3 regions of the Nisaea sediminum genome follow, and region 2 is predicted to be linked to each of the others. Evidence: riboswitches for the same ligand, from Rfam matches in the RefSeq annotation. Region 2 holds a riboswitch; each other region holds the start of a gene.
The links. Region 2 has a riboswitch for cobalamin ahead of cobW (cobalamin biosynthesis protein CobW). Riboswitches for the same ligand answer to the same signal wherever they lie in the genome.

Region 1: linked by a shared signal. The riboswitch ahead of IG122_RS05115 (hypothetical protein) and the one ahead of cobW (cobalamin biosynthesis protein CobW) in region 2 are both predicted to bind cobalamin.
Region 3: linked by a shared signal. The riboswitch ahead of IG122_RS02380 (CbtB domain-containing protein) and the one ahead of cobW (cobalamin biosynthesis protein CobW) in region 2 are both predicted to bind cobalamin.

What each region holds. Positions count from the first base shown of each region.
Region 1 is NZ_JACZCQ010000003.1:32,369-36,312, forward strand. Features, by position in the region: gene IG122_RS05105 (carbohydrate ABC transporter permease) at 1-97, shown strand, start outside; gene IG122_RS05110 (FAD-binding oxidoreductase) at 98-1,534, opposite strand; gene IG122_RS05115 (hypothetical protein) at 1,597-1,854, opposite strand; cobalamin riboswitch at 1,888-2,084, opposite strand; gene IG122_RS05120 (YaiI/YqxD family protein) at 2,121-2,558, opposite strand; gene IG122_RS05125 (CoA transferase) at 2,662-3,891, shown strand; gene kynU (kynureninase) at 3,888-3,944, shown strand, end outside.
Region 2 is NZ_JACZCQ010000014.1:13,590-17,533, forward strand. Features, by position in the region: gene cobN (cobaltochelatase subunit CobN) at 1-1,010, opposite strand, end outside; gene cobW (cobalamin biosynthesis protein CobW) at 1,041-2,069, opposite strand; cobalamin riboswitch at 2,159-2,370, opposite strand; gene IG122_RS22055 (hypothetical protein) at 2,498-2,890, shown strand; gene IG122_RS22060 (class I SAM-dependent methyltransferase) at 2,944-3,534, opposite strand; gene IG122_RS22065 (2OG-Fe(II) oxygenase family protein) at 3,633-3,944, opposite strand, start outside.
Region 3 is NZ_JACZCQ010000001.1:504,507-508,450, reverse strand. Features, by position in the region: gene IG122_RS02390 (sarcosine oxidase subunit alpha family protein) at 1-1,002, shown strand, start outside; gene IG122_RS02385 (sarcosine oxidase subunit gamma) at 995-1,594, shown strand; cobalamin riboswitch at 1,631-1,850, shown strand; gene IG122_RS02380 (CbtB domain-containing protein) at 1,926-2,105, shown strand; gene IG122_RS02375 (CbtA family protein) at 2,115-2,867, shown strand; gene IG122_RS02370 (DUF1636 family protein) at 2,864-3,265, shown strand; gene IG122_RS02365 (LysE family translocator) at 3,369-3,944, shown strand, end outside.

The DNA of each region.
Region 1 (3,944 bases), on a different contig from region 2:
CGCGGCGACGCTGATGACCTCCGGCCCGCTGCTGATCGCCTTCCTCCTGTTCCAGAGGCAGTTCGTCCAGAGCTTCATGCGGGCCGGGATCAAGTGATCAGGGAATGACCTTCCCCGGATTCATCATGTTCTTCGGGTCGAGTGCCTGCTTGACCGCCTTCATCAGGGCGATCTTCGAGGGCGAGCCATACTTGATCAGATAGGGAAGCTTCTCGGATCCGATGCCATGTTCAGCAGAGAAACTGCCGCCAAGCGCAAGCGCGGTCTCGTACATCCGCGCGGTCAGCTCGGGTTTCTTCTCTTCCCACTCGGCATCGCCGACGGAAGCAGGCTTGCGTGCGGTGTAATGAATATTGCCGTCGCCCATATGCCCAAAGCAGTTGAAGAGCAGGCCCGGCACGCATTCACTCATCGCCGCCTGCGACTGCTCAAGATAATCGGCGACGCGGGAGACCGGGACCGAGACGTCGCCGGCGATGCGGGGCGTGCCCTCGCGCTTGCCCGCCTCGGCCTGCTCCTCGCGAATGCGCCAGAGCTCGCGGCGCTGGCTTTCGCTCTCGGCGATCACCCCGTCGGTCACCCAGCCCTGCTCCATCGCTTGGCTGAAGATCGCCTCCAGCTTGCCCCGAAGATCGTCGAGCGGCGACGGCGTGCCCATCTCGATCAGCACGTACCAGGGCGATGGCTCTGTGAGCGGGTCGGCAATGCCGTCGATATACTTGATCGCCATGTCGAAAGAGGCGCGCGGCATGATCTCGAAGGCGAGGATGGTGTCCCCCGAGAGCTCGCGCGCCGAGCCCAGAAGCTTCTGCGCCTCGCGCGGGGACGGCACGGAGAGCATCGCTGTCTCGCGCACCCGGGGCAGCGGCATCAGGCGGAAGGCGGCGGCGGTGACGATGCCGAGCGTGCCTTCGGCGCCGATGAAGAGCTGCTTCATGTCGTAGCCGGTATTGTTCTTGCGCAGCGTCTCCAGCCCGTCGAAGACGGAGCCGTCCGCCAGCACCGCCTCGATGCCGAGGATCTGCTCGCGGGTATTGCCGTATTTGATCGTGTTGTTGCCGCCGGCATTGGTCGAGAGCGTGCCGCCAACCGTGCTCGAGCCTTCGGAGGCGAGCGAGAGCGGGAAGAGCCGCCCGGCCTCGGCCGCGACCGCCTGCATGTTCTGGATCACGCAGCCGGCCTCGGCGACCATGGCGTAATTGTCCGGGTCGAGAGTGCGCACTGCCGTCAGCCGGTCGGTCGAAACGACGATGGTCGGCCGCTTCTCGGTCGGCACGGAACCGATGGCGAGGCCTGTATTGCCACCCTGCGGCACGATGCAGATCCCGGCCTTGACCGCCGCCTTCACGATCGCCGCCGTCTCCTCCGTCGAGGACGGTCGGGCCACGCCGAGCGCCTCGCCCTCCGGCGCGCCGCGCCAGTCGGTCCGGTATTTCAGCGTGTCGCTCGGATCCTCGAGCCAGCCTTTCGGGCCAAGCACGGACCGGATCTCGGCAAGCGCCGCGTCGATGGACTGGGGTGTCTGATCGTTCACCCGCTCTCTCCCATTGAGAAAAATTCAGCCGGGAGGCTAGCAGCGAACGGACGGGGCGCCAATCAGACCGGCAATCGGTTTATGGAACTTCTCTCTGTCACTTCCAGCCGCTGTGCGGCGCCGAAGAGCACACCGATGCGCCGCGCCGCCTCCTGCATGCCGCCGGCGAAATCCTCCCGCGAGGTCTCCGCCCGCACCATGGAGAGGGACCGGGAAAGCGTCCGGTCGTCTTCCGCGACGCTCAGAAGCGTCAGGATCAGGGTTGCGAGATCGCGGTCGGCTGCATCGTCGGCCGGAATTTGGGTGGATAGTCGGGTCATCTAAACCTCCTCCGGTGCACCCCGCCCGGGTAAAAATGGGACACAGCGTTGGCAGGTTTCCTGACTCCCGGCTCCTCGATCCAAACCGCCTTCCCAGCCTTGATGAGGCCAGTGGCATTCCCGGTCGGATCTTGCCGGCTACAGTTGCGGGGGCAGTCCCGGATTTGCCGCTTGGGAGGCGCACCGGATTCCCTTTCGTCCCGAAGGACACCAACAATGCGAGGCTCGTTTTTCGGCGCGCTTCTGTCAAGCGCTGCGATGCAGCATCAGGCCCGCAGCATCCGCTCGAGCTCGCGGATGAAGGATTCCCGGTCCCTTTTCGAGAAGGCCGGGCCGCCGCCTGAGACCTCGCCCATGGCCCGGAGGTCCGACATCAGATCGCGCATCGCCATCGCCATGCCGATTCCCGCTTCGGTGAATTCCCGCCCGCCATGGCCGAGCGCCTTGGCGCCCGCTTCGATGGCGCGCCTGGCGAGCGGAATATCGCCGGTAACGACGATGTCGCCCGGCTGCACCCGCTCGGCGATCCAGTCGTCCGCCGCGTCGAACTTGTCCGAGACCAGGATGTTCTTCACGTTCGCCCGGTCGCCTGTACGGAAACCCCGGTTGCTGACGATGTAGAAAGTCGCTTCCGTGCGGTCGGCAATCGCCAGGATCTCGTTCTTCACCGGACAGGCGTCGGCATCGACATATACAGACTTCATTTCGGACAGACTTCTTTCCGGTTTGGGCCTCTTTGGCGCCGCCCCAACCGTGCTAGGGTCGGCGCCAATTGCATTCCTGACGAAACAGACCCAAGAAACACGGATGTACAAGCTCCTTCAAGATCTGACGGTGGTCGAGGGCGCCTCCTTCATCGCCGCCCCCTCCTGCACCCTCAACATGCTGCAGATGGGCGCCACCGTGATCCGCTTTGACGCGATCGGCGGCGGGCTCGATTACCGGCGCTGGCCGAAGGCACCGAACGGCGCGAGCCTTTATTGGGAGGGACTGAACAAGGGCAAGAAATCCGTCGCGCTCGATCTCCGCAATCCGGAGGGCCGGGAGCTGGCGCTGCGCCTTGCGACGGCGCCGGGCGAAGGCCGGGGCCTCTTCGTCACCAACTACCCGGTTTCGGGATTCCTCTCCCACGAGGCACTGAAGGCGCGGCGCGAGGATATCATCAGCCTCCGGGTCATGGGCTGGGCCGACGGGACCCAGGGCGTCGACTATACCGCCAATGCCGGCGCCGGCTTCCCGCTGATGACCGGCGAGCCCGGCCTGCCGGGCGAGAAGCGGCCAGTGAACCACGTGCTGCCGGCCTGGGACCTGATCGCCGGTGCCAATGCGGCCTTCGCACTGCTCGCCGCCGAGCGCGCGCGGCAGAAGACCGGCGAAGGGGCGGAGATCCGCCTGCCGCTCGGGGACATCGCGCTTTCCACCCTCGGCACGCTCGGCCAGGTCGCGGAGGTGATGACCGAGCCGGAGGACCGGCCGAGCTACGGCAACGACGTGTTCGGCGCTTTCGGCCGCGATTTCAGGACCGCCGACGGCCGCTACATCATGCTGGTCGCACTCTCGCCGAAACAATGGACCGGCCTGCTCGCCTCCCTCGGCATCGAGGCCGAGATCGCCGCCGTCGAGACGGAGACCGGAATCAGCTTCGCCAAAGATGAAGGCCTCCGCTTCGAGTATCGCGCCAAGATCAATCCAGTCGTCGAGACGGCCGTCGCCGCCGCCACGCTTGAGGAGCTGGCGCCGCGCTTCCGCGAGCACGGTGTCTGCTGGGAGCCCTACCGCACCGTCCGCGAGGCGGTCGCGAGCGACCGGTTCAAGGAAATGGGCAAACCCTATCACGAGGTCACCCACGGCAGCGGCCTCACCTACCCGACCTCCGACACGCCGATCGATTTCCACGGCCAGGCGTCCGATGTCCCCACGGCCGCCCCCCGCCTCGGCCAGGACACGGACGAGGTGCTGGCCGATTTCCTGGGCATGGGCAGCGGCGAAATCGGCCGGCTGCACGACCAGGGCATCGTCGCAGGAGCTGAATCATGACCGCGCTTGAACGCAGCACTCTGGCGGCACGCGACGCCGCCGATCCGCTCGCC
Region 2 (3,944 bases):
GAGACGGCACGGGCGAGCACCCGTCCGTCCACCTCCGGGAGGGCCACGTTCATGGCGATGTCGCGGGCGGAGAGACCGGCGGTGGACGTTTCCCAGCCCTCGCGGTTGCCGCCGGAGAAGATCACCTGCAGCACGGTGCAGTCGGCCGGATCGAACGGTGTTGCGCCGCCGGGCGCGCCCGGTTTGGAGACGGCGAAGCCGGTGGCGTTCAGGATCACGCCCGGCGGTGCGCCTTCGATCGCATCCCGGATCAGGTCGGCAGAGACCGGGTCCTTCAGGCTGGAGACATAGAGCGGCACCGGCGCGAGGCCCTCCGCGCGCATCGCCTCGACGAGCGCGTCGACGGGCGCCGTGTTCCCCGCTTGCACCAGCGCCCGGTAGAAGGCGATCGGCGCCGGGATCGCGTCCGGCGCGGAGGCGGCGAGCACTTCCTCCAGCGACGGATGGTTGCGGCCCGCGAGGTAGTATCCCGCCTTCGGCAGCGGTGCAGGCTCGCGCCAGTCGGTTTCCGTTCCGATCAGGCTCGCGGCATAGCGGACGGCCTCCGCCGCGTTGCCGATCCCGCCCTCGATCAGGTAGCGCCAGAGCCGCTGGCAGGCGGCGGTATCGAGCGTGCCGTGCCCGCTCAGGTCCGGGTCCGGCTGGTCGTCTCCGGGCAGGAAGGCGAGCGGGATCTTCTTGCGGCGGCAGAAGGCCGAGAGCTGCTCGACGCCGTAGGGCCAGTAGCCGGTGCCGCCGATCACCCGCGCGACGACGAGTTTGGCGTGCGCAACCATCTCCTCGACATAGAGATCGACGGAGAGGTTGTGGCCGAGTTGCATGAGATTGGCGAGACGCAGGCTCGGGAACGGGCCGTCATGGCCGGCCGTCACCTGCGCATAGCCCTGGGCGAGGCAGGAGAGTTCGGTGTCCGCCGCGCTCAGGATCAGGATGTCGCCCGGCGTCTGGCCGAGATCGACCGCCTCGCTGCCGTCGGTGACCGTGCCGGGTGTTGCCGCCAGAAGATGCATGGGGCCTCCGCTGAGGAGAGGCCGGGTCTGTTACCCGGCGATGGCGGCGGCGATGGCGGCGCGGTCGAGCCCGTGATGGCCGATCACGACGAGGCGGGATTCCCGCGTCTCCCCGCCCTTCCAGTCGCGGTCGAAATAGCGCTGGATGCGCGGGCCGACACCTTGGATCACCTGGCGCATCGGCTTGCCCGGGATGTCAAGGAAGCCCTTCACGCGGAGGATGTCGTGGTCGCGCACGGCGGCGACGATGCGCTCCTCCAGCGCCTCGACGTCCTCGACGGACGCGAGCGGCAGCACGAAGCTGTCGAAATCGTCATGGTCGTGCTCGTGGCCGTCGTCATGGTGCGAGGGCCGGCTGTCGAGATCGTCCTCCGCCGCGGCGCCGAGGCCGAGCAGGATTTCCGCGCCGAGCTGGCCGTGTGCGCTGGCGACGGTCTTCACGCCGCCCCGGAGATAGGGAAGGACGGTCTCCCGCACTTTCGAGAGACTGGTCTCGTCGAGCAGGTCGGTCTTGTTCAGCACCACCATGTCGGCGCACTGCAGCTGTTCCTCGAACAGCTCCTCCAGCGGACTCTCATGGTCGAGCGACTCGTCGGCCTCGCGCTGGCCCTGCACCGCGTCGTGATCGTCGGCGAAACGGCCCTCGGAGACGGCGGCGGCGTCGATCACCGCGATGACACCGTCGACGGTGGTGCGGGTGCGCACTTCCGGCCAGGCGAAGGCCTTGACCAGCGGCTTCGGCAGGGCGAGGCCGGAGGTCTCGATGATGATGTGGTCGGGCTTGTCCGGGCGGGCGAGGATCGCCTCGATGGTCGGCAGGAAATCGTCCGCGACCGTGCAGCAGATGCAGCCGTTGGCGAGCTCGATCACGTCCTCGTCGCTGCAGCCCTCGATGCCGCAGCCGGTCAGCAGCTCGCGGTCGACGCCGAGATCGCCGAATTCGTTGATGATGAAGGCGAAGCGGCGGCCGCCATTGTTCTCCACCAGGTGCCGGATCATGCTGGTCTTGCCGGCACCGAGAAATCCGGTGATGACGGTGGCGGGGATCTTCTCACTCATGTCTGCCTCCTCGGGCCTTCCAAAGGCCGGTGATGTCACGTCTCGTCACCGAACGGAAGACCGTGCCCCGGACACACCCCGGACCGAAGCGGGCGACGATGCTGACGGCAGGTCTCCTGGCTCGCCGGGTCTTCGCGCTCCATCCGCCTTCCCGGCGGCAGTTCCCTGCCTCCAGTGGCCTCCGGTCGAAGCGCTCGCCGGCTACAGTTGCGGGGGCAGCCGCGGCTTGGACCGGCCAGATTGACCGGACCTCCACGTTCCCTTTTGATCCCCGAGGGGAACCGTCTGCGGGACTCTTGTCTGATGGGGCGGCTTTCGAGTCAAGGACCGTCGGAGCCGGAATCGACTCCGGAGGACAATATCGGTTACATTGCCTGCGAAAAAATGAGTCGATTGGACCTGAACGGACGAGAATCGAAAGTCACCAGATGGCGATTGCATCAACGACTTCGGTATCCCAGCAACTGAGTGCGCTCAACCTTGTCGGAGCGGCGCAACCGGCGGCTTCCGGGGGCTCCCCGACGACCACCACCCCGCAGCCCGTATCCGCCGCCGAAAGTCCCGCCGTCGCGGCCAGTTCCGTAATCGGCAGTTCCAGTCAGCAGAGTGCGGCTGTCTCGCAGGCGCAGTCCGCGCTTCAGGCGGCCGAGCGGGTCGTCGCCCAGCGCGAGGCCGACCTGCGCGACGCGAGAAGCGCCGTGGATGCCGCTTCCGATACGGCTGATCAGAGGCGTCAGGCCCTGTTCGATGCGGAATCGGCGGAACGCGTCGCACTCGCCGAGCAGCTCGAACGCGGCTCGCTGGTCAATATTTCCGTCTGAACATCGTCAGAGGACAGGGGCGGGCCCTGAAGTGCCGGGCCGCCCGGAAATCTTCAGATAATCACCAGTGTTTCAGCGGGGGGCTTCAGCAGGGAGCGTTCTCTCGGTCTCGCGGGCTTGATCGCGGTGAGCTCCACATAAAGCTCCTTCACGATGCTGTTGCACGTTCTGACCATCATCATGACTTCGTTCTTCGTTTTCCCTTGCACAACGTGCCGCTCGATGCGGAGCTCGCACCGTGTCAAGTCCCAGTCGCCGGTATAGCCGTAGTCCATGCCGTAGTATTTCGGCTGCCCGAAATACTGAAACGTTTTCGGGAAGTACGGCCGTGTGTGCGTCGGATCGACCCATGCGTCCTCATGAAACCCGTGCGGGATGGCGATCTGAAACACGGCCCCCGGTTTGGCGACCCGATAGAGCTCCTGCATGACGTCGAGCGGTTTCTGCAAGTGCTCGAGGGTGTGATGCATCAGAAATTTCGAGAAACGGTTATCCGCGAATGGCAGCGGGTTGGAGGCCACCGCATCCAAGTCAAACGCGAGATCAACCCCGTCGCCGGCAACGATGTCCAAGTTGATCATATCATCGAGAATTTGGCTTCCGCAGCCAAGATGCAGTCCGTCTTTCTGGTCGAGGTGATTCAAGGATCCGGATCCTTCATGAAATCGGCATTGTTGACGCACGAATACGCACCTGTTTGGCCGGATGTTAGCGTCTTGATGGCGGTAAGCCGATGCCAGGCTTAACGAGTGGTGCCGATTCTTTCCAAATTGGTTACCGTTGCCGTAAGCGTCAGCGTGACGCGCTCCCCGTCCCCGAAATAAGGATTGGTGCGTATATGCAGCCAGCTAGGCAATACGATCAGCTGACCGCTCTTGGGGGTGATCATCACGGAACGCCCCACCGTATCGATCGGCAGGCCGGCAAGTTCCGCCTGGGCGCGCGGATCGTCGATCTCGATGGTGCCGCTCTCCGGCGCGTCCTCGTTCGGCGCGTCGCCGGCATCGATGCTGTAGATCATTGTCAGATGGTGGCCTGGCGAAAGATGACGCTT
Region 3 (3,944 bases), on a different contig from region 2:
CTCGGCAAGATCGATATCCAGGGCACGGACGCGGCGGAATTCCTGAACCGGGTCTACATCAACGGCTGGAAGACGCTTGCCGTTGGCAAGGCGCGCTACGGCGTGATGCTGCGCGAGGACGGTATCGCACTCGACGACGGCACCACCTCGCGCATCGGCGAGAACCATTACTACATGACCACCACCACCGCGGAGGCGGGACCGGTGATGCAGCATCTGGAAGTGCTGCTCCAGGTGCACTGGCCGGATCTTGACGTGAAGGTCGCCTCTGTCACCGACGAGTGGGCAGCGATGGCGATCGCTGGGCCGAACAGCCGCGCGATCCTCTTGGAACTCTTCCCCGACATGGACTTCTCCAACGACGGCTTCCCGTTCATGGGGGTCCGCGAGGCGAGCCTCGGCGGCATTCCGGCACGCATCTTCCGCATCAGCTTCTCCGGCGAGCTGGCCTACGAGATCGCGGTTCCAGCCGACTACGGTACGGCCGCCTGGGAACGCTGCATCGAGGCCGGTGCGGACCACGGCCTGCTGCCCTACGGGATGGAGGCGCTGGGTATCCTGCGCATCGAAAAAGGGCACGTGACGGTCAGCGAGGTGGACGGTCGCCACACCGCCGCCGACCTCGGCTTCGGCGGCATGATGAGCACGAAGAAGCGCTTCGTCGGCGATGCGATGGCGGCGCGGGAACTGATGGCAGACCCGTCGCGCCCGACACTCGTCGGCCTGACACCTCTCGACGGCAAGACCAAGATCCGCGCCGGATCCGTACTGGTGGCCGATCCGAAGACGCCGCCACCGGTGCCCAAGCTCGGCCATGTCAGTTCGACGGCCTACCTCAGCCCCAATCTCGGCCGGCCGATCTCGCTCGGCATGCTGAAGAACGGACGGGAGCGCATCGGGGAGACCGTCTGGGCGGTCTTTCCGCTCCGCAACGAAGCCGTCGAGTGCCGGGTGACCTCGCCCGTGGTCTATGACGAGGAAGGAACGCGCCTCCATGGCTGATCCTGCATCCCCTCTTCGCCGCTCCGCCCTTGCCGGCCTGCTCATACCCGGCGATTTCGGCGCCGCCCCGTTCAACGGTCCCGGCATCCTCATCGCGGAACGCGGACCTCTTTCCGTTGTTCAGATCGAGGCAGGCTCCGACGATCCGATCGCTGCGGCTGGCGAGGCACTCGGCGTCGCGCCGTCGAGCGTGCCCAATGAAGCGACCGGATCAGGCCGCCCGCGCATCCTCGGAACCGGCACCGGGCGCTGGATCGTCAGCGAACCGGAAAGTCGGGACCTCGCGGCCCATCTCCGTGCCGCCCTGCCCGAAAGCGCGGCGGTGACCGGGCTCTCACACGCCCGAGTCTGTCTCCGTCTCTCCGGCCGCGATGCGCGGACATTGCTCGCCAAGGGCTGCGGAATCGACCTTCACCCCGATGCTTTCCAGCCGGGTACGAGCCGGATGACCAGTCTGTTCCACGCGTCCGTTTTGATCGATTGCCGCAGCGCGGAGCCGGTCTACGACATCTATGTTCACCGTTCCTATGCGGCGCATCTGTTCGAGATGTTGCGCGACGGCGCCCTTGAATTCGGCTGCAGGATCGCCTGAGACCGGATCATCGCTTGTTCATGCGCGAAGGGGACGATATTCTGATCTGATGTTGGCTCCGATGCTGAAAGATCGGCTGAGGATTAAAAGGGAACACGGTGCGGCGTACCCATCAGGGACCAAATCCGTGGCTGCCCCCGCAACTGTGAGCGGCGAGCGACGTCCGGAGTGAGCCACTGGTCCCACCGGGGACTGGGAAGGCAGGACGAAGCAGTGACCCGCGAGCCAGGAGACCTGCCGACGTGGCGTCCGGATGACCGGGCGTCTGAAACAGCAACATCCGGGAATGGCAGGAGTGCCCGCCCCGGACAGGCTCTTGTCGGAGGGACACATGACGACAACCACTCAGCAGACCGCCGCGATTTCCATCGGCAGCTCGAAGAAACTGATCGCCACCTTCGCCCTTCTCGGCGGACTCGGGATCGTCTTCCTGACCGGATTCGCGTCGTCGGATACGGTCCACAACGCGGCCCACGACACCCGTCACAGCATGGCATTTCCCTGCCACTAGGACCTCACCATGCTGACGAGATTTGTGAAGGCCGCACTCGCGGCCGGATTTCTTGCGGGCGCGCTTGTAGCCGGCCTGCAGGAAGTCACCACCACCCCCTTGATCCTCGAAGCGGAAAAATACGAGTCGGGTGAGATCGCAAGCGCGGGACGTTTCCTGGTCGCGCATGCGTCGGAAATCCAGAGCGATTCGTTCGTCCATCTCGCCCATGCCGGCGAGGATCACGGCAACGAAAACGCCTGGGCGCCCGAGGACGGGATCGAGCGCAGCCTCTCGACGGCGCTGGCGACGGTCGGAACCACATTCGGTTTCGCCCTGATCCTGCTCGCCGTGATGGTCCTGACCAACGCGAAGATCACCACCCGGACAGGCCTCGCCTGGGGGGCTGCGGCGTTCGCCGCGACCGGCCTTGCGCCGGCCCTGGGTCTCAGCCCCGAACTTCCGGGCTCCGCGGCGGCGGTTCTGGAGGACCGGCAGATCTGGTGGATCGGAACCGCGATCGCCACCGCGGCGGGCCTGTTCCTCGCGCTCCGCGTCTCCAGCCTGCTCGCGATCGTCGCCGGTCTTGCGCTGATCGCGCTCCCGCACGTGATCGGGGCTCCCCACGCGGACGGCTACACGAGCAACGTCCCCTCGGAACTGTCGGGGCATTTCGCCTCGGCGTCCCTGGTGGTGCACGCCGTCACCTGGGCTCTGACCGGCTGCGTTGCCGGCTTCGTCTGGGAGCGGGCCGGGGCATCTTCCGCCACCGCAGACGCGTGAGCGAGCATATCGCGACGGAGGGCGGCGAGAACCGCCCTCCCCATCCCGTCACAATCGATGTCTGCACCTCCTGCCGCGCCGCCGATGGATCGAAGCGCAATGGGCAGCTGCTGCTTGAAAGGCTCCAGGACGCCTGCGCCCGCGAACCCGGGATCGCCCTGCGTCCCGTGGAATGCATGGCGGTGTGCGACCGGCCGGTCACCTTGGCGCTGCGCGGACCCGGGCTCTGGAGCTATGTGATCGGCGATGCCGATCCGGAAACCCAGGTCGAGGAAATTATCGCGGCGGCAAGAGCCGTTGCCGCCTCTCCGCATGGCGTTCCACCGCTGAAGGAGCGGCCCCCGGTCTTCCGGCGCGGCGTGATCTGCAGGCTGCTTCCCCCGCCCGATCCCGCCTGACACGGAAATTTCGACGTTCCCAATTTGCCTCTGGCCCAATTTGCCTCTGGATCAGCCGGCCCGGCTACCGCTAGCCTCAGTGGACATTTGTTGGGGACCCGCCATGCTCGACCAGATCATCGTCATTCTCGGTATCACCACGCTCATCATGATCAGCCCGGGACCGGACATGGTGATCGTGATGCGCAACACGATCATCGGCGGCCGCGCGGCCGGCCTCAAATCCTCTCTCGGCGTGCTCACCGGCAATCTGGTGCACATCACCTATTGTGCGATCGGCATCGGCCTGCTGATCTCGCAGAGCATCCTCGCCTTCAACATCCTGAAATATGCGGGCGCCGCCTACCTGATCTACCTCGGCGTTATGAGTTTCTTCGCGAGCGATACCAAGCTCTCGGTCAGGGATCTGGAGCCGCGCGCGGCGAACCAGCGCTGGTTCCTGCAGGGGTTCCTGAACAACATCCTGAACCCGAAAGGCACGCTGTTCTATCTCGGCGTCTTCACCATGGTGATCACGCCGGAGACCGCGACCGGAACCACGCTGCTGCTCGTCGCGATCATGATGGCGGTCAGCGCGCTGTTCTGGATCTTCTTCGTCTTCACACTCGATACCGGCATGGTTCGCCGGGTGCTGGAAAGGGGACAGAAGCTGGTGAACCGGATCTTCGGCGGGCTGCTG